3 regions of the Rhizobium sp. WW22 genome follow, and region 1 is predicted to be linked to each of the others. Evidence: predicted binding sites of a transcription regulator. Region 1 holds the regulator's gene; each other region holds the start of a gene.
The links. Region 1 encodes LexA, which represses DNA repair genes until DNA is damaged. Its sites were predicted from a motif close to TGTTCNNNNTGTGTTCNG; they were not measured.

Region 1 (6,437 bases):
AGGGCTGGCCGATATGGTACTTATAGGCCATGGCGGCAAGCGTCGGCATCTTGGCGATCATGCGCAGGCTTGCGACCATGCGCTGGTGCGGATCGGTGATGTCGGTCGAGTCGTGATAGAAGGCGGAGAGCGCGCCGACACAGCCGCACATGACGGCCATCGGATGCGCGTCGCGGCGGAAGCCGGTGAAGAAGCGCGACATCTGCTCGTGCACCATCGTGTGGTGGGTCACACGATAGTCGAAGTCCTTCTTCTGCGCTGCCGTCGGCAGTTCGCCGTAGAGAAGGAGGTAGCAGACTTCGAGGAAATCGCCGTGTTCGGCCAGCTGATCGATCGGATAGCCGCGGTGCAGCAGAACGCCTTCGTCGCCATCGATATAGGTGATGCTCGACTCGCACGATGCGGTGGAGGTGAAACCAGGATCGTAAGTGAAAGTGGAGGTGTTCTTGTAAAGGGCACCAATATCAATGACACTCGGGCCGATGGTTCCGGTCTTGACCGGCAGGTCCACCGTCTTTTCACCCCAAGTTAGTTTCGCGCTTTGTTCCGTCATGCTGATCCTCCAAGATTTGGCGGGATTGACGCCATAAAAAGCGCCAAAAGGTTAAGCGACTACCGACTAGCTATATGATCCAGAGCCTAATGCCAAGTTATCCTAACGCCAAATTGTGCAATGCAGTATCAACTTTTGGGCACTGCAGAAGCGTCCTTTCGTATGCTACGCCGGGAAACCGGTCCAATTGAGCTTTGTTCCCGCCGATTTCAGTTGAATTCACTGGATGGTGACGGCACAAATCGCGCAGAAGCTGTAATTTGGTGCGGGGGCAGTCAGCGAGTGCCTAATTTGGAGGCATCCGACCAGCAGGAAGAGAGCAGGGACGTCACCGCGTCTCCGCAACCTCACGCCTTTTCCGCCACCATTATCCTCCGCGCCAAAGCACAACAATGGGAACGAACACAGGATCAGGCGCCGCTGACGTCGCGTTTGCTGCGTGTTCCGAAGCGCCTTGGAACCGCTGTCCTCGGCTTGATTGCGGAGGAGGCAGCCCATGGCCGCGCTGTTCTTTTCGCGCCGATCTATATGGGTTTGGGTGCGATTATCTGGTTCGAGGCGCAAGTCGATCCGCCTCCGCAGGCGTTTCTCGCAGGCCTCGTTCTGTTTGCTTTGGGCTTTTTGCTAAAGCGCGATGCGGGCAGGCTGCTTCATCACACGCTTTTCGCCGGTATGCTCATCTGCCTGGGCCTGGCGCTCGCGCAGTGGGAAAGTTGGCGGGTTTCCACCGTCATGCTCGACTCGGCCGTGACGACGACCGTGACCGGGCAGATCGAGCGACGGGAATCCTATGACAATGGGCGCTGGCGCTATATCGTCCGCGTCGAGGCAACGGAAAAACCCTCTATCCGCCGCGCGCCGCAGCGGGTTACGGTCTTCGTGCGCAAGCAGGCGGAGCCGTTCGATCTGGGGGATCGGATCCGGGGCAGGGCGCGCCTGACGCCTCCGGCCGGACCGGCATTGGCGGGTCTCAACGATTTTGCCTTCAGCTCCTATTTCAACGGCATCGGCGCGAATGGCTTTGCCTACGGAACGCCGGAATTATTATCACCATCTAGTGATAATGCCGCCGGCTCGTTACTAGATGCGGCCGATATCTGGCTCGCTGGCCTGCGCAATAGCATCGGCGACCGCATCAGGCAAACCTTGCCAGGAGATACCGGCGCCTTTGCAGCGGCGCTTGTCACCGATGAGAGACGTGCGATCTCGAAGGATACGACCGAAGCCCTGAGAATTGCCGGCCTGACCCACATCATTGCAATTTCCGGCCTCAACATGGCGCTGTCGGCTGGCATTTTCTATGTCGGTCTGCGCTATTTGTTCAGCCTGTTTCCCGGTGTCGTCCAGGCTTGGCCGACGAAGAAGTTCGCAGCCTTCGGCGCGCTTCTAACGGTAACGGCCTATTACCTCATTTCCGGATTCGGCGTCTCCGCCGAACGCGCCTTCATCATGATGGCGATCATGCTGGTGGCCGTGCTTTTCGACAGGCCATCCATCAGCTTGCGCAATGTGGCGCTCTCAGCCATCGTCATCCTAGTCTTGTCACCGTCTCAGGTACTCGGTCCGAGTTTCCAGATGTCTTACGCCGCTACGCTGGCGCTGGTATCAGGCTATTCGCTCTGGAAACGACGGCGGCATCGCGAAAACATCCTGCCGCGCATCCGTCTGTTAAGTCCGCTACTGTTCGTCACACGCTTCTTTGGAGGCGTGATGTCGACCTCGTTCATCGGCGGTGCGTCGACGGCCATTTTCTCGATCGAGCATTTTCACCGGTTGGCGACATATGGACTTGCTGCCAACCTTGCGGCCATGCCCGTCGTCTCTTTCATCGTCATGCCCTTCGGTATGATGGCGATGCTGCTGATGCCTTTCGGAATCGATGGACCGTTCTGGAAAGTCACCGGTGAGGGACTGGAGCTTGTGATCGCTGTTGCAAAAACGGTGGCTGGGTGGGGAGGTGACATTACCTTCGGTCGCCAGCCCGGCTGGCTGATGCCGACTTTCATCGCTGGCTTCCTGACCATGAGCATGCTGCGGACCCGGCTTCGCCATCTGGGCCTGTTGCTGCTGCTGTCATCTGTCGGTGTAGCCGCGTTCGGCTCTGGTGTGCCGAAGCCGGATCTGATGATCTCGGAAGATGGCATTCTGGTTGCCTTGCGCCAGAACGATATCCTCGCCACCAATCGCGAGAGACCGCAGGCCTTCATCTTCGAGCAATGGCAGAAAGCGCTCGTCGCGGCCGAACATCAACCGCCGACCATGCTCCCGACCGATAGCCGGCTTCCGCAGATCAGCAAGACGGATCGGCATAAGCGATTAAGCAATGACGAGCAGAAGGCGGTCCGCACCGCAATGGAAGAAGCTTTAGACCGCACCATGCAAGGCAGCTTTGCCTGTCAGAAGGGAGCATGGTGTGTCGCCATGCTCGAAAACGGCGCGATATTGGTCACCATCGAGAACGCAGCCTATCTGCCCACGGCTTGCGACACCGGGAATATTATCGTGACGCCAATCCGGCTGCGGCTGGACCATTGCCGCTCCGGAGCAACGCTCATAACCGGTGCGACATTGCGCAAAACCGGCTCCATCGAAATGGTGCTTTCCGTAGACAAGCCCATCATCTCAGCCGCATTCAACAACCCGCAGCGCCCATGGACCAGGCATCGAACCTATGATTGGCGCACCGACAAATTCGACGCGCCAATTGCAAAGGCACCACCAGTTCTGGACAATTCACCGGTCAGTGATAGCGACGAATAAGGCCGACGAGCTTGCCCTGAACTTTGACGCGATCCGGCCCGAAGATGCGGGTTTCATAGGCTGGGTTGGCGGCTTCCAGCGCGATGGAGGCACCCTTGCGACGGAAGCGCTTCAAGGTAGCTTCTTCATCGTCGACGAGTGCAACGACGATATCGCCGGGATTGGCCGTCGTCGAATTGCGGATGATGACCGTGTCGCCGTCGAAAATTCCGGCATCGATCATCGAATCCCCGCGAACTTCGAGCGCATAATGTTCGCCGGAGCCGAGCATGTCGGCGGGAACGGTAATGTCGTGCGTATTGTTCTGGATTGCCGAGATCGGAACGCCGGCGGCGATGCGGCCCATCACAGGTACGGACGCCGAGCCGTTGTGATCGTCATTTGCCACTTTCGACGGAGCGGGCGGGGCAACGGGCTGCGGCTTGCCGAGGCTGCCCTCGATGACGCTGGGCGAAAAACCGCGGCGCTGTTGCAGGCTCGGATTATAGGCGTCGGGAAGCTTGATGACTTCGAGCGCTCTGGCCCGGTTCGGCAGCCTGCGGATGAAACCTCGCTCCTCCAGCGCCGTGATCAGGCGGTGAATGCCGGATTTGGATGCCAGATCCAGTGCATCCTTCATCTCGTCGAAGGATGGCGGAACACCGGATTCCTTCATGCGTTCGTGAATGAAGAGAAGCAGTTCCTGCTGCTTGCGCGTCAACATCGTCTTGGAACCTCAGAATCAAGAAAAGCCGTGAAACAAATCCAGAACGGACACTATATGTTCCATATGTGTTCCGCAAGTGCTTAAATTTCGGTAAAGCCTTGTGGGGGCAGTTAAATAATTACCATTTGCGAATGGATCGGATCGGAACATCGAGGCGCCATATCTGCGTTAACCCATGGAAAAATATGAGAAATGCCGCTCTGTTCGCTTCCAGGGCCTTGTCGTTCAGTCCGTGCGCCCAGCATTTGGATCAAAGTGCCGCGCTACTGCATGAGCCGGCTATGGGAGAGAATCAGCAATCACGTTTGCGAGATCGCCTTCGATCCATGTCGTGTGCTTCGGGATGTTCCATCCTTCCATCTTGAATTGCTTGGGGGATGGGCGCAAATCTGCTTCCGCAAGCAAACAGGAGAAGCCATGATTTCGTCTCCGCATCCGCTGGATCATCTCGTGCTGCCGACCGTCAACATCGCTCTGGCGCGCGAACGTCTCGGCAAGCTCGGTTTCACCGTGGCTCCAGATGCGTGCCATCCCTTTGGCACTCAGAATGCCTGCGTCTTCCTTGCCGATAAAACCTATCTCGAACCTCTGGGCGTCGCATCTCCGGAGCAATGCGAGAAGAGCATCGTGGATGGCAATGTTTTCGTCGCGCGCGATCAGGCTTATCGTTTCCGGGTGGGGGATGATGGCTTCTCGGCCGTGGTATTCGGTACGGATGATGCGGTGGCGGATGACAAGCGTTTCAACGCGGCGGCGATTTCGGCGGGGCGAATGCTGGATTTCTCCCGTCCGATGAGATGCCGGATGGAACCGAAACCACGGCAGGCTTTCGTCTTGCCCTTGCCGCCGATCTGCGCGCGCCGGATTTTCTCGCTTTCTGCTGTCAGCGCATCAATCCGCTGCCGGCTGATCGCAGCGCGCTCGAGCGTCACGAGAACGGCGTGACTGGTATCGCGCGGGTAGCGCTTTGCGCGCCGAAGCCGGCGGTCTATCGCGGTTTCTTCGAAGAGGTTGTCGGCGACCCACGCATTATGGAACATTCCTTTGGCCTGACGATCAGGACTGCCAATGCCGATCTCGAGATTTTGACGCCGGAAGGAATGGAGGCATTCTATGATCTGCCTGTTCGCACGAATGATCCGGGGCTCAGGGCGCGGGCAATCCTTTTCAAAACGCGCGATCTTTCCGTGACATCGTCGCATTTCACTGCTAACGGCGTCACCTATACGCGTAAGAACAATCGTCTATTGGCGAGGTTGGCGCCCGGTCAGGGCGCATTGTTCGCCTTTGAGGAGATAAAATGAGCACAAATTCCGAAGTCACCGTCGGCGAGGGCGCCTCCAAGGTCCTTTTTTCCAATACTGCAAAGCTGTCGCTGATCGCCGGTCCCTGCCAGATGGAAAGCCGCGACCATGCTTTCATGGTTGCCGGCGTTTTGAAGGAACTTTGCGGCAAGCTGGGCATCGGCCTCGTCTACAAGTCCTCCTTCGACAAGGCGAACCGTACATCGCTGTCGGGCAAGCGCGGCATCGGGCTGGAAAAGGCGCTGGAAGTCTTTGAAGACCTGAAGAAGGAATATGGCTTCCCGGTCCTGACCGACATCCACACGGAAGAGCAGTGCGCCATCGTTTCCAAGACGGTCGATATACTGCAGATCCCGGCTTTCCTGTCGCGCCAGACAGACCTTTTGGTTGCCGCTGCCAAGACCGGCCGCGTGGTCAACGTCAAGAAGGGCCAGTTCCTGGCGCCATGGGATATGAAGAACGTGCTTGCCAAGCTGAACGAAAGCGGCAATCCGAATATTCTTCTTTGCGAGCGCGGCGCCTCCTTTGGTTACAATACGCTTGTTTCCGACATGCGCTCGCTGCCGATCATGGCGGCGATGGGCGCGCCCGTCATCTTCGACGCGACCCATTCCGTGCAGCAGCCAGGCGGACAGGGCGGTTCGACCGGCGGCGATCGCCGGTTCGTCGAGACGCTGGCGCGCGCCGCCGTTGCCGTCGGTGTCGCAGGCGTTTTTGTCGAGACGCATGAGGATCCGGACAATGCACCATCCGATGGCCCGAACATGGTCTATCTGAAGGATATGCCGCGGCTTCTGGAGAAGCTGCTGGCCTTCGACGCCATCGCCAAGGCCTGAAATAAAGCCGGCATTCAACAGGCTGACATGAACTTGCGTTACGGGCCTGCAGGAGTGCCAAATCGCGGCGCGGATCGCCATTGAAATTTCCGCGCCTTCGATTAAGACGATTTAAATCGATTTATAAACCAGCGAGCAGGGAGCTATCATGACCGCAATCACCGACATTATCGCCCGCGAGATTCTCGACAGCCGTGGCAATCCGACTGTCGAAGTCGATGTCTACCTCGAAGATGGCAGCATGGGCCGCGCGGCGGTTCCGTCGGGTGCGTCGACCG
Region 2 (6,437 bases), on a different replicon from region 1:
GTGGAACAGTGCACCTATGACGGCACCATCCACAACGCCGAGATGATCCTCAAGCGCATCGGGCATCTCTGCGACTACATCCTCTTCGACGAGGCCTGGGCGGGCTTCATGAAGTTCCATCCGCTTTATGCCGGGCGCTTTGCCATGGGTCTTTCCGACCTCGGCCCGGATGCGCCGGGCATCATCGCCACGCAATCCACCCATAAGCAGCTGGCAAGCTTCTCACAGGCTTCCCAGATCCACATGAAGGATAGGCACATCACCGGCCAGAAGCGCCGCGTGGAGCACCGACGCTTCAACGAAAGCTTCATGCAGCACGCCTCGACATCGCCCTTCTATCCGCTCTTCGCCTCGCTCGACGTGGGCGCGCAAATGATGAAGGGGCGCTCGGGCGAAGTGCTTTGGGACGACACGATCCGCCTCGGCATCGAGCTGCGCAAGAAAATCCGCGCCGTGCGTCGCGAATTCGAGGAGAAGGAGCATCGTCCCGAACGCCGTTGGTTCTTCGAGCCTTTCGTGCCAGACCGCGTTGCGATCCCGGATGTATCGAGCCCAGGCGCAGTGCATGACGTGTCGTGGGAAAGCGTCGCGACCGACCAACTCGCCACCAATCCCGCCTTCTGGCACCTGACGCCCGATGCGGCATGGCACGGCTTTTCCGGCATGGAACCGGGTTTTGCCATGACGGACCCGAACAAGCTTACCCTGCTGACACCGGGCTTTGATCGCCGAACGGGGAAATACACGGAACACGGCATACCGGCGCCGGTGGTCGCGCAATATCTGCGCGAAAACCGTATCGTCGCGGAAAAGAACGATCTCAATTCGCTGCTCTTCCTCCTCACCCCCGGTGTCGAAGCCAGCAAGGCCGGTACGTTGATCAGCGGCCTTGTCGCCTTCAAGAAGCTTCATGACGACAATGCGCTGCTGGAAGAGGCAATTCCGGAATTCTATCGCCGCCGTCCCGGCCGCTATGCAGGGGTGCGGCTGCGCGATCTCTGCGCGGAGATGCACAATTTCTTCCGCCAGGCCGATGTCAGCGCGCTGCAGACAAAGCAGTTTTCCGCCGAACACCTGCCGCCGATCGCCATGTCGCCGCATGATGCTGCACGTTGCCTTGTTCGCAACGATGTCGACTATCTGCCGATCGACGCCATTGCCGGCCGCATCGCAACGACGCCCTTCGTCGTCTATCCTCCGGGTATCGCGACCATCGTGCCGGGCGAGCGCCTGACGGAGCAGGCAAAGCCCATGATCGACTATCTCAAGATGTTTGAAACCTGCTTCAATACCTTCCCCGGTTTCGAGGTGGAGATCCAGGGCCTCTATCGCGAGATTGATGCAGCCGGCAAAATCCGGCTCTATACCTACGTCGTCGCGGAATAGGCTTGGAATTCAGGTTCGGACATGAAGCAGGATAAAACAATCATCGTTCGCCCGTCCCGGGAGAGCGACGTCGATGCCATGCTGGCAATCTATCGCCGCCATATTCACCGCGGCGTCGAGGCTGGAGTTGATGATAGCGATACGCCGCAGCCGGACGATCTGCGCGAACGGCGCAAGAATTTGAAGGACAAACGCTTCCCGCATGTCGTTGCGATCGAGGGTGAGAAGGTCGTCGGCTATGCCTATGTGGTGCTGTTCCGCAAGCGTCCGGCCTATCGCTATACCGTCAAGCATTCGATCTATGTGCATCACGACCATGTTGGCCAAGGCGTCGGGAGCCTGCTCATGCGCGGACTGATCGACGCCTGTGCCGCGGCCGGTTTCCGGCAGATGATCGGCTATATCGATGCCGACAACGCGGCGTCGCTGGCCTTGCACGAGCGCTTCGGCTTCGTTCGCGTCGGCCTTCTGCCGGCGGTTGCCTATCGTTACGGCCGCTGGGCCGACACCGTGATGGTCCAGCGCTCGCTCGGTCCCGGCTCAACCACGCAGCCGCCTCCGCCGCCGCTCTCCACCCGCTGAAGCAAAGGGGGCTTATACCGGCTGCGTTTGAGCTGGCCTGAAACCCAGCACGAAATCCACGACTTTCGACGAGGACATTTCGCAAGGCTTGAGGGTGAGGCTGGCTCCGGAGAGCACATAGAGATTGAAGCTGACGACATCGGTCCCGCCAAGCTCCTCGCCATAGAGCCAAACTCGCTTCCCGTCAGGCGATCGCTTGACCGTCACACCCCAGGGGCGATCTTGGAAGCGCCCCTCCGAATAGCCGTCAGACAGCTTCGCAAGCGCATGTTCGAAGTCCGACAATTCGGACGCCAGCAGCGCGTCGTTCGTCATGGCGCCAGGCATTCGTCACATATGCCGCAACCATCCTCATCCATCTTCCGCGCCGCTCGCTGCCTTCGGCAGCATAGGCACGCGGTTCCGTTAGATCGAGATTCCTCGTCATGCTCGGGCGGAAGGATTTCCATCGGCAGGTCGGAAAGGGGTTCGGTTGCGATTTGGCCCATCTTGAGGCTCCGTATTGGGGGATAGACAAGAGATAAGAAGCCTCGAAGGCATCTCCAAGGTGGCACTTGCGAATGACTGTCACAGAGCGATTTTCCCGCATCTCTCCGGCACGACAACGGAGCCGGTTTGATATCGTGATCAGGGATGATATGTTCTGTATTTGTTTCAGATTCTATAATTGAAGGGTCCATGCTTGAACCTGCAGCATGATGACCGAGATCGCCATGAACGACACCAACACAAACCCTGTTCGGAAGATCATCCATGTCGATATGGATGCATTTTATGCGTCGGTCGAACAGCGAGACAATCCCGAGCTGCGCGGCAAGCCGCTTGCGGTCGGCGGGTCGGCAGCGCGCGGCGTGGTCGCGGCCGCAAGCTACGAGGCCCGCGCCTTCGGCGTTCACTCGGCGATGCCTTCGATCACGGCGAAGCGCAAATGCCCGGACCTGATTTTCGTGCCGCCGCGCTTCGACGTCTACAGGGCAGTGTCGCAGCAAATCCGCGAAATCTTCGCCGAATATACTTCGATTATCGAGCCGCTCTCGCTCGACGAGGCCTATCTCGACGTCACCCAGAACCACAAGGGCATGGAGATCGCCACCGAGATCGCGCTGGAGATCCGGACCAAGATCAAGCAGGTCACTGGTCTCAATGCTTCTGCCGGCATTTCCTACAACAAGTTCCTCGCCAAGATGGCAAGTGACCTCAATAAGCCCAATGGTCAGGCTGTCATTACGCCGAAGAACGGGCCGGCCTTCGTCGAAACGCTTCCCGTCAAGAAATTCCATGGCGTCGGGCCGGCGACCGCCGAGCGGATGCACAAACTCGGCATCGAAACAGGGCTAGACCTGAAGTCGAAATCGCTTGCCTTCCTGCAGGAGCACTTCGGAAAGGCAGGCCCATATTTCTACGGTATCGCCCGCGGCATCGACGAGCGCCAGGTAAAGCCCGACCGGATCCGCAAATCCATTGGCGCGGAAGATACGTTCGCCGAGGATATCGACGATCTCGAGCTGGCGACGGCGGAGTTACGGCCCTTAGCGCAGAAGGTCTGGCGCTACTGCGAAACAGGCGGTTTCAGCGCCAAGACGGTGACCGTGAAGATCAAATATTCGGACTTCACCCAAGCGACACGCAGTCGGACAAGCTCCTTGCCGGCCGCAGACGGCGGCGCTGTTCTTGAGACAGCCTCGGCGCTTCTGGCAACCGTCCACCCGTTTGCCCGGCCGATCCGGCTGCTTGGCATCACGCTTTCGTCTTTGACGAACGAAGATGCCGACAATGGGAGATCACAGCCTCAGCTCGATCTTGGCATCTGAAGGAGGCAGCCGCTCAGCAAGACCGCTTGCGCTTCATCATCGCGTTCAGCTTCTCCGCCCCGGCTTCGTCGACGGGTGTGTAGACGATCATGCGGTCGTCATTGCTGGGGCTTGCCCACCAATTGTTGGATTGCAGCGGCAGGACCGTGCCATCCGCCAGCCGAAAACGCTTCACGGTATTCTCGATGCCCTTGAGCTGATAGCGATCCCATACGATGCGGAACTGATCGGAAGCGCTCATATAGCGTTCCAATTGCCGCTCCCAGCTCGGATCATCGAGATGCTCGGCCATAGAGGCACGAAACAGCGCTGCCATATTGGCCAGCATCTCGTCGGGATCGGCCTGGCTTGCGCGCCAGGCGGGATTGACGAGGGACAGATAGATGCAGTTCCGGTCTTCGGGCGGAAGGGCATCCAGATCGACGCCGACAAGACGGCGATAGGCCTCGTTGAAGCCGCGTATATTGTACCGTTTCGTCTGGATAAGGGCGGGATAAGGACAGAGATGATCGAGAATGCGCTGGCTGGCCTCGGTGAGCGGCTCGCAGACGCGAGGATTTTCAAGGCGAGGCGGAACCGGCAGATTGGCCAGTCTGAACAGATGCTCCGTCTCGACTTCGTTGAATTCCAAAGCATGCGCAACGGAGAGAAGCACGCGCGGCGACACGCGGATCGGCCGGCCCTGTTCCAGCTTGGTATACCAGGTAATGCCGATATCGGCGCGCGAGGCCACTTCTTCCCGCCGCAATCCGGGTGTACGAATCCGTCCTGCTCGACCGAGTCCCAATCTTTGCGGGTCAAGGGATTCCCGCCGTCTTCGCAACATCTCGCCGAGTTCCTGTGCCCGCGAAAGCATCTGATTGGGGACGATATCGAGCGTGCCGTGCATTTCCATTCTCCAGCCTGACACTTTTTATACCAGTCTAAACAGGTATCTTGTACCAGTTTAACATGGGTGTAAAACGCTGTGGACTCAGTTTTGAAAATACTTTGAGGTCCCCCATGTCTTCCGCACCAATCCGGCTTGGCCAATTCGGCCTGCTGATCCTGCTGGCCGGGCAATTGCTGCTGCAACTCGATTTTTCCATCATCAATGTCGGCCTCGCCGCCATCTCGGCCTCGCTGCACGCCGGCGAGACCGAACTTGAGCTTTTCGTCGCCGCCTATGGCGTCGCCTTTGCCGTCTGCCTGGCGATGGGTGCGCGCCTCGGCGACAATTTCGGCCGCAGGCGCATGTTCGGCCTCGCCGTCCTGTTGTTCTGCCTCGCCTCCCTGCTATGCGGGGTAGCGACATCAGTCACCTTCCTCATCGTTGCGCGCGCGCTGCAGGGAATTGCGGCTGCACTCATGGTGCCGCAGGTACTGGCGACCATCCATGTCAGCCTGACCGGACGCGATCACGCCCGCGCCGTTTCGCTTTACAGCGCAATTGGCGGCATCGCCTTCATCGTCGGCCAGGTTCTCGGCGGCTTCCTGATCTCTGCCAATATTGCCGGCTCCGGATGGCGCAGTATCTTTCTCATCAACCTGCCGGTCTGCATCCTGATCCTGATCAGCGTGTGGCGCCATGTCCCCGAAACGCGTGGCCAAGGCAGAGTTCCGGTCGACTGGTCGGGCATGATTACGCTGGCGCTGCTGACTTTGTCGGTCCTGCTGCCGACCGCGCTCGGCCCGTCGCTACACTGGAACTGGCTTTGCCTGCTCGGCTTCGTGCCGATCCTGCCGCTGGTGGCACTTCTTTGGCGTATCCAGCGCTCCAAGGAGGCGCGTGGCGCCTTCCCGATCCTGCCGCCGTCGCTCACGCGCATCTCCAGCATGCGATTCGGCGGGCTGATCGCCATACTCTTCTTCACCTGCTGGAGCGGCTTCATGTTCGTCTTCGCCCTTACCTTGCAGGCAGGTGCCGGGCTGACCCCGCTGCAATCGGGCAATGCCTTGATTGCACTTGGCGGCTCCTACTTCGTCTCGGCCGCTTTCGTCACGCCTCGCCTTGCAAACCTACGGCGCGAACTCATGCTGGCGATGGGCTGCGTGATCCAGATGAGCGGGCTTGCTCTGCTCATCGTGACGCTCGAAACGGTCTGGCCGCGACCTGGCGTCATCAACCTCATTCCGTCCACAGTCCTGATCGGTTTCGGCCAGGCGCTGATCGTCAACAGCTTCTACCGGCTGGGGCTGGCGGACGTGCCGCATGAACATGCCGGCGCCGGCAGCGCCATGCTCGCAACCATGCAGCAGGTGTCGCTGGGTCTCGGGCCGGCGATCCTGGGGGCGGTATTTGCCCAGGTGCTGCAATATTCCAGCGCCTATCTCTCCGCCGGGGTCACGGCGATCGCCGTCGAACTCGGGCTAATGGCCATCCTGCTGGTGGCCACGCTTCTGCGATTGGCACGGCAGCGCAGCCGACCAGAAGAAGACGCCGAGATCGGCGACGCCCTCATCGTCGCACCCGAATGATCGGACGATCAGCGTTAAAAGCATTGATCCCATAACAAAATCCGGCCTGTCGCCAGGCCGGACTTGCAAGCATAGGCCTCGTCTTCGACCAGATGCGGCTACGCCGGCAGCTGGAAGACCCAATTGGCAATCAGCACGATGGCAAGGCCGCCGGCAAGCGCCAGATAGGGTAGAATACCCGCCTTCTTGACACCCAGATCC
Region 3 (6,437 bases), 270 kb from region 1:
TCCTGAAGCTTTTCTCGGATCTGGTCTCGCGCGACGATATCGAGCGCGGTGCCGCCCTGGAGAGTGTCGTCAACGACAGTGACCGGCCGCAGCTGCAGCAGGCGCTGGCGGCCGCCAAGGACCGGCAGGGCGACATTCCGCCGATCGATTCCCGCAATCCGAAAGACGAAACGCGGCATTTCCGCTTCTATGTCAACGCCGTCATCGACCAGACAGACGAGGCGCCGGAAGAGGCTGCCATCGTCTATGCGGTCGAGGTGACCGAGCAGAAGGCGCTCGAGACCCAGATGGCGCAGACGCAGAAGCTCAATGCCGTCGGCACGCTCGCAGGCGGCATCGCGCATGACTTCAACAACGTTCTGACGGCGATCCTGCTTTCGTCCGACCATCTCCTGCTGCAGGCGCGGCCTTCCGATGCCAGCTTTGCGGATCTGATGGAAATCAAGCGCAATGCCAATCGTGCAGCCGTGCTGGTGCGGCAGTTGCTCGCCTTCTCGCGCAAGCAGACCATGCGGCCGACGATCCTGAACCTGACGGATGTGATCGGCGATCTGCGCATGCTGGTGGACCGGCTGCTATCGGGTACGCATGTCAAACTCGACGTCGATTACGGGCGCGACCTCTGGCCTGTGAAAACCGATCTCTCACAGTTCGAGCAGGTGCTGATCAACCTCTGCGTCAATGCCCGCGATGCCATGCCGGGCGGCGGTACGCTGACGCTGCGCACCCGCAATCTGCGCGCGGCCGATGTCAGCGCCTTCAACTATCCCTACCTTCCGCATGAGGACATGGTGCTCGTCGAGGTCAGCGATACCGGAACCGGTATCGCGCCTGAGATCATGGACAAGATTTTCGAGCCCTTCTTCACGACCAAGGAAGTGGGCAAGGGCACCGGCCTCGGCCTTGCCATGGTTTACGGCATCATCAAGCAATCCGGCGGCTACATCCAGCCGGAATCGGAAGTTGGCAAGGGAACGACCTTCCGCATTTTCCTGCCGCGGCACATCGTGGAAATGCCCTCGGTAACCGAAGCGAAAGTGTCGGAAAGCCGCGATGTTACGGCCATGGACCAGGGTGCGGGTGTCGCCCCTTCTTCGGAAGAACCGGCCGATCTTACAGGCAAGTCCGCTGTCGTGCTGCTTGTCGAGGACGAAGAGGCGGTACGCCGCGGTGGCAAGCGCATGCTTGAGACGCGGGGTTATACCGTCCACGAGGCCGGCTCCGGCGTTGAGGCGCTCGACATCATGGAGGAGCTCGACGGACAGGTCGATGTCGTCGTCTCCGACGTCGTCATGCCCGAGATGGACGGGCCGACGCTGCTGCGCGAATTGCGCAAGAAATATCCGGATCTGAAGTTCATCTTCGTTTCGGGTTATGCCGAGGATGCCTTTGCCCGCAACCTGCCAGCGGACGCCCAATTCGGCTTCCTGCCGAAGCCATTCTCGCTGAAACAGCTTGCCGTCGTCGTACGCGAGACCCTGGACAAGAATTAAGAAGGAGGCGTTTCGCGCCTCTCCATGTTGCCGATTGAGGCGCAACGATGTAATCAACCGCCCATGATCGACCTCGCCAAGCCCGTTTTCCAAATGTGGTGGCGCTCCTTCTAGGAGCGGCAGTCGTCATGTCTTGAAATCGACCCTGCCGCCGTAATCCGGCAGGCATGGTCCATTTCCGTTTTTCCCTTCCCGATTGCGGCGGCTCCTTTTGCGGAGCAATGAAATGTTTTCCCTTACCGATAATCGTCCCGTCATCCTGACGGGCGACCGGACCACGGGTCCACTCCATCTCGGCCATTATGCCGGGTCGCTGAAAAGCCGCGTTGCACTTCAGCACAGCCATGAGCAATTCCTGCTCTTGGCGGATACGCAGGCACTGACGGACAATGCGCATGATCCCCAGAAAGTGCAGCGCAACGTCCTTGAAGTCGCCACGGACTATCTTGCGGTCGGCATCGATCCGGCGCTGACAACGATCTGTGTTCAATCCGCTTTACCCGCGTTGGCGGAATTGACACTACTCTATCTGAATTTCGTTACGGTCAGTCGCCTGGAGCGCAATCCGACGATCAAGACAGAGATCCAGCTGCGCGGTTTCGAACGCGATGTGCCGGCCGGCTTTCTCTGCTACCCGGTCGCGCAGGCCGCCGATATCACCGCCTTTAAGGCGACCGTCGTTCCCGTCGGCGAGGATCAGGCGCCGTTGATCGAGCAGACCAATGAGATCGTTCGCCGTCTCAACCGGCAGATCGAGCGAGACGTTCTGGTGGAGGCTACAGCGATGGTGCCGGCTATCGGGCGTCTGCCCGGCGTCGACGGCAAGGCGAAGATGAGCAAATCGCAGGGCAATGCGATCCCGCTTTCGGCATCGTCCGATGAGATCAGGGATGCGGTGCGGCGCATGTATACCGATCCGGATCACCTGCGTGTCAGCGATCCCGGCAAGGTCGAGGGAAACATCGTCTTCACCTATTTCGATGCCTTTTGCGAGGATCGGCAATTCGTCGAAGAGATGAAAGAGCATTATCGCCGCGGCGGACTTGGCGACGTCACCTTGAAGAGACATCTCGAGGATGGCTTGCAGGCGCTGCTCGCGCCGATCCGAGAGCGTCGTGCGCTTTATGCCGCTGAACCGGACTATGTGATGGAAGTCTTGCGAGAGGGGACGCGAAAGGCGAGGCAACGGACAGAGGCGACGCTTGCCGAATTAAGGTCAGCGCTGGGTCTGTTCTCTCTCACTTGAAAGAATGACAACGGCCGGGCGCTCGCACCCCCGGCCGTTCCTGTGACGAGGGTCTTGATTAGTCCGCCAGAGCTACGGCGATTTCCGCGGCCAAACGCGCATTGTTTTCGACAAGCGCGATGTTGGTCTTGAGGCTGCGGCCTTCGGTGATGTCGAAGATCGTGCTCAGCAGATAGGGCGTAACCGCCTTGCCGGTGATCTCGTCGCGCTCGGCGCTGTCGAGGGCCCGCTCGATATAGATTTCCATCTCCTCGCGCGGGATCTCGTCGGCTTCCGGAACCGGATTGGCGATCAGCATGCCGCCATCGATGCCGAGCTGCTCGCGGGTCGTCTGGAAGTTGGCGATCGCAGCCGGGCTGTTCAGCGTCAGCGGGCTCGTCAGGCCGGAGGAGCGCGACCAGAAGGCCGGAAACTCGGTGCTGTCGTAGGTGACGACCGGAACGCCGCGGGTTTCGAGCACTTCGAGCGTCTTCGGAATATCGAGGATCGCCTTGGCGCCGGCGCAGACAACGATGACGCCGGTGCGGGACAGCTCTTCAAGATCGGCCGAAATATCGAAACTTTCTTCGGCGCCGCGATGGACGCCCCCGATGCCGCCGGTGGCGAAAACCTTGATGCCGGCGCGGGCGGCCGCGATCATCGTGGCGGCAACGGTGGTCGCGCCCGTGCGGCGTTCGGCGATCGCAAAGGCAATGTCGGCGCGCGAAACCTTCATCGCACCTTCCGTCTTGGCCAATGCTTCCAGCTCTTGCGGCTCCAGGCCGATATGCAACGTGCCATGGATGACAGCGATGGTCGCGGGTACCGCGCCTTCCTGCCGGATGATCGCTTCGACGCTGCGGGCCATCTCGATATTGCCGGGGTAGGGCATGCCGTGGGTGATGATCGTTGATTCCAACGCAACGATCGGCGCACCGCGCAGCTTGGCGGCAGCGACTTCCTTCGAATAGGAGATCGGAAGCAGGGGCGAGATAGGCTGGGTCATTGTCGTTTCCAATTCACTGAAACAATATACGCGTTTTGAACAGGCTTCATGACAGAATATCGGCCTCGGGAACAAGGGCCAGCACTGTCTTTAGCAGCTCGGGAGAGAGATTTTCTGCCGTCGCATAGGGGGACTGGACGGTGATTGCCGCTGCCGCCGCGCCATGACGGACGGCTTCTGCGAGATCGTGGCCGGCCATCAGCGCCGAAAGAACGCCGGAGGCAAGCGAGTCTCCCGCACCGGTGACATCGGCGACATCTTCGACGATAGGCGGCTGCAAGCTGACCACGATATCACGCGAGAATGCGATCAGGGGGCGCTTGCCACGCGTGATCACGCCGTTGCGCAGATCGAGCGCGCGCAAAGCGCTCACCCATTCGCGTGGGTCTTCCGGGCGGATTCCAGTCAATGCGGCGGCTTCGGCTTCGTTGAGGAACAGGTGGTCAATGCCGGCAAGGCTCGGCTTTAGCCGCACCACTTTTGCCGGCGAGATGGCGATAGCGGCGACCGGCTTGCCGCATATAGCGGCTCTTGCCGCGATTGCGCCTAAGGTTTCGGCCGGCAGATTGGCGTCGCAGAGAATGAGGTCGGTTTCATCGAAGGCATCGCGAACGGCGCGAATCGCCAGGCGTCGCGGAATGAAGAGCTTGTAGAGCTCCATATCTGCAAGCGCGATGACCAGATTGCCGTCATTCTCAAGGATCGCGGTATAGCTCGGCGTCTTGCGATCGAGGAAGACGAAGGGCTTGTCGTCGATGCCGGCGTGGCTTGCAGCCTCGGCCACCATTTCGCCGGAGGGGTCGCCGCCGCGGGGCGAGATCAGCTTTACGTCGAAGCCGAGGCGGGCGAGATTTCGCGCCGCATTGAAGCCGCCGCCGCCGGGCTCCTCGAACCATGCGCCGGGGTTGCTGGCGCCGGGGGCCGTCTCGCCGAAGATGCGGCCACGCCGGTCTATATGGGCGCCGCCGAGAACGAGAATCTTTTTCGCCATAGGGTTATCCTCAGCAGTCAAAAGACGAATCGAGCGGGGCGGCGACATGCGTGAATTGGCCGCCTCATAACCGTAAGTATCTGGGAAGAAAGAAGAAAACAAAAGTAGAACGGAAATCATTTTATCTTTTTCTTTCAATTGCTTGTTGTGCTCTTGCGATAAGAGAACAAATGGAGTACAGAATTCTCATCGGCGACGACATTGCTAGAGCGGCTTCAATAACCTAAAGGTGGATCGAATGTCTCAGAATTCTTTGCGGCTTGTAGAGGACAAATCGGTGGATAAAAGCAAGGCACTTGAAGCGGCACTCTCTCAAATTGAGCGGTCGTTCGGCAAGGGCTCGATCATGAAGCTCGGCTCCAACGAGAACGTGGTCGAAATCGAAACGGTTTCCACCGGCTCTCTGAGCCTCGATATCGCTCTCGGCATTGGCGGCTTGCCGAAGGGGCGCATCATCGAAATCTACGGGCCGGAAAGCTCGGGTAAGACGACTTTGGCCCTGCAGACCATTGCAGAGGCACAGAAAAAGGGGGGCATCTGCGCCTTCGTGGACGCAGAACATGCGCTGGATCCGGTCTATGCCCGCAAGCTCGGCGTCGACCTGCAGAACCTGTTGATCTCGCAGCCGGATACCGGTGAACAGGCGCTTGAAATCACCGATACACTGGTGCGCTCCGGTGCGATCGACGTCCTCGTCGTCGACTCCGTTGCGGCATTGACTCCGCGCGCCGAAATCGAAGGCGAAATGGGCGACAGCCTGCCGGGCCTGCAGGCCCGCCTGATGAGCCAGGCGCTGCGCAAGCTCACGGCTTCCATCTCGAAGTCCAACACCATGGTGATCTTCATCAACCAGATCCGCATGAAGATCGGCGTCATGTTCGGTTCGCCGGAAACGACGACGGGCGGTAACGCGCTGAAGTTCTACGCCTCGGTTCGCCTCGATATCCGCCGCATTGGCGCTGTCAAGGAGCGCGAAGAGGTGATCGGCAACCAGACGCGCGTCAAGGTCGTCAAGAACAAGATGGCGCCTCCCTTCAAGCAGGTCGAATTCGACATCATGTATGGCGAAGGCGTTTCCAAGACCGGCGAACTGGTCGATCTCGGCGTCAAGGCCGGCATCGTCGAAAAGTCCGGCGCCTGGTTTTCCTATAACAGCCAGCGTCTCGGCCAGGGCCGCGAGAACGCGAAAATCTTCCTGCGCGACAATCCGGATCTCTCGCGCGAAATCGAATTGTCGCTGCGCCAGAATGCCGGCCTGATCGCCGATCGCTTCCTGCAGAATGGCGGCCCCGATGCCGAGGATGGCGATACCTCTGGCGAATAAAGGCTTGGGGAAGCAATTCCCGACCTAAGATCGAGACCCAAAAGTCGAAACCGGCCGTATTGTCCAAGGGATGTGCGGCCGGTTTTGTTCGTGCGGCTGGACAGCGCCGGGAGCGGACGATAAAAGCCACTGACTTTGATGCAAGTTGCTGAGCGCAGGACTGAAGGGCCCCATATGAGCGGTGTGAATGAAATCCGGTCGACCTTCCTCGACTATTTTAAGAAAAACGGCCACGAGATCGTGCCGTCGAGCCCGCTGGTGCCGCGCAACGATCCGACATTGATGTTCACCAATGCCGGCATGGTGCAGTTCAAGAACGTGTTCACCGGCCTGGAGCAGCGTCCCTATACGACGGCGTCTACCGCGCAGAAATGCGTGCGCGCCGGCGGCAAGCATAA

Region 2: a site for LexA is predicted at 2,608-2,625, ahead of dinB (DNA polymerase IV). Genes of this name have one in related genera too.
Region 3: a site for LexA is predicted at 4,810-4,827, ahead of recA (recombinase RecA). Genes of this name have one in related genera too.

Annotation. Positions count from the first base shown of each region.
Region 1 covers NZ_CP178198.1:1,272,788-1,279,224, forward strand. Annotated here, with positions in the region: gene gltA (citrate synthase) at 1-553, opposite strand, end outside; gene ACK83U_RS06410 (ComEC/Rec2 family competence protein) at 845-3,313, shown strand; gene lexA (transcriptional repressor LexA) at 3,294-4,016, opposite strand; partial or broken gene ACK83U_RS06420 (VOC family protein) at 4,437-5,323, shown strand; gene kdsA (3-deoxy-8-phosphooctulonate synthase) at 5,320-6,159, shown strand; gene eno (phosphopyruvate hydratase) at 6,308-6,437, shown strand, end outside.
Region 2 covers NZ_CP178199.1:1,924,946-1,931,382, forward strand. Annotated here, with positions in the region: gene ACK83U_RS27865 (Orn/Lys/Arg decarboxylase N-terminal domain-containing protein) at 1-1,386, shown strand, start outside; gene ACK83U_RS27870 (GNAT family N-acetyltransferase) at 1,408-1,968, shown strand; gene ACK83U_RS27875 (hypothetical protein) at 1,981-2,295, opposite strand; gene dinB (DNA polymerase IV) at 2,682-3,779, shown strand; gene ACK83U_RS27885 (helix-turn-helix transcriptional regulator) at 3,793-4,668, opposite strand; gene ACK83U_RS27890 (MFS transporter) at 4,782-6,236, shown strand; partial or broken gene ACK83U_RS27895 (APC family permease) at 6,335-6,437, opposite strand, start outside.
Region 3 covers NZ_CP178198.1:1,537,971-1,544,407, reverse strand. Annotated here, with positions in the region: gene cckA (cell cycle histidine kinase CckA) at 1-1,493, shown strand, start outside; gene trpS (tryptophan--tRNA ligase) at 1,720-2,739, shown strand; gene ACK83U_RS07745 (pseudouridine-5'-phosphate glycosidase) at 2,798-3,724, opposite strand; gene ACK83U_RS07740 (carbohydrate kinase family protein) at 3,771-4,715, opposite strand; gene recA (recombinase RecA) at 4,954-6,039, shown strand; gene alaS (alanine--tRNA ligase) at 6,214-6,437, shown strand, end outside.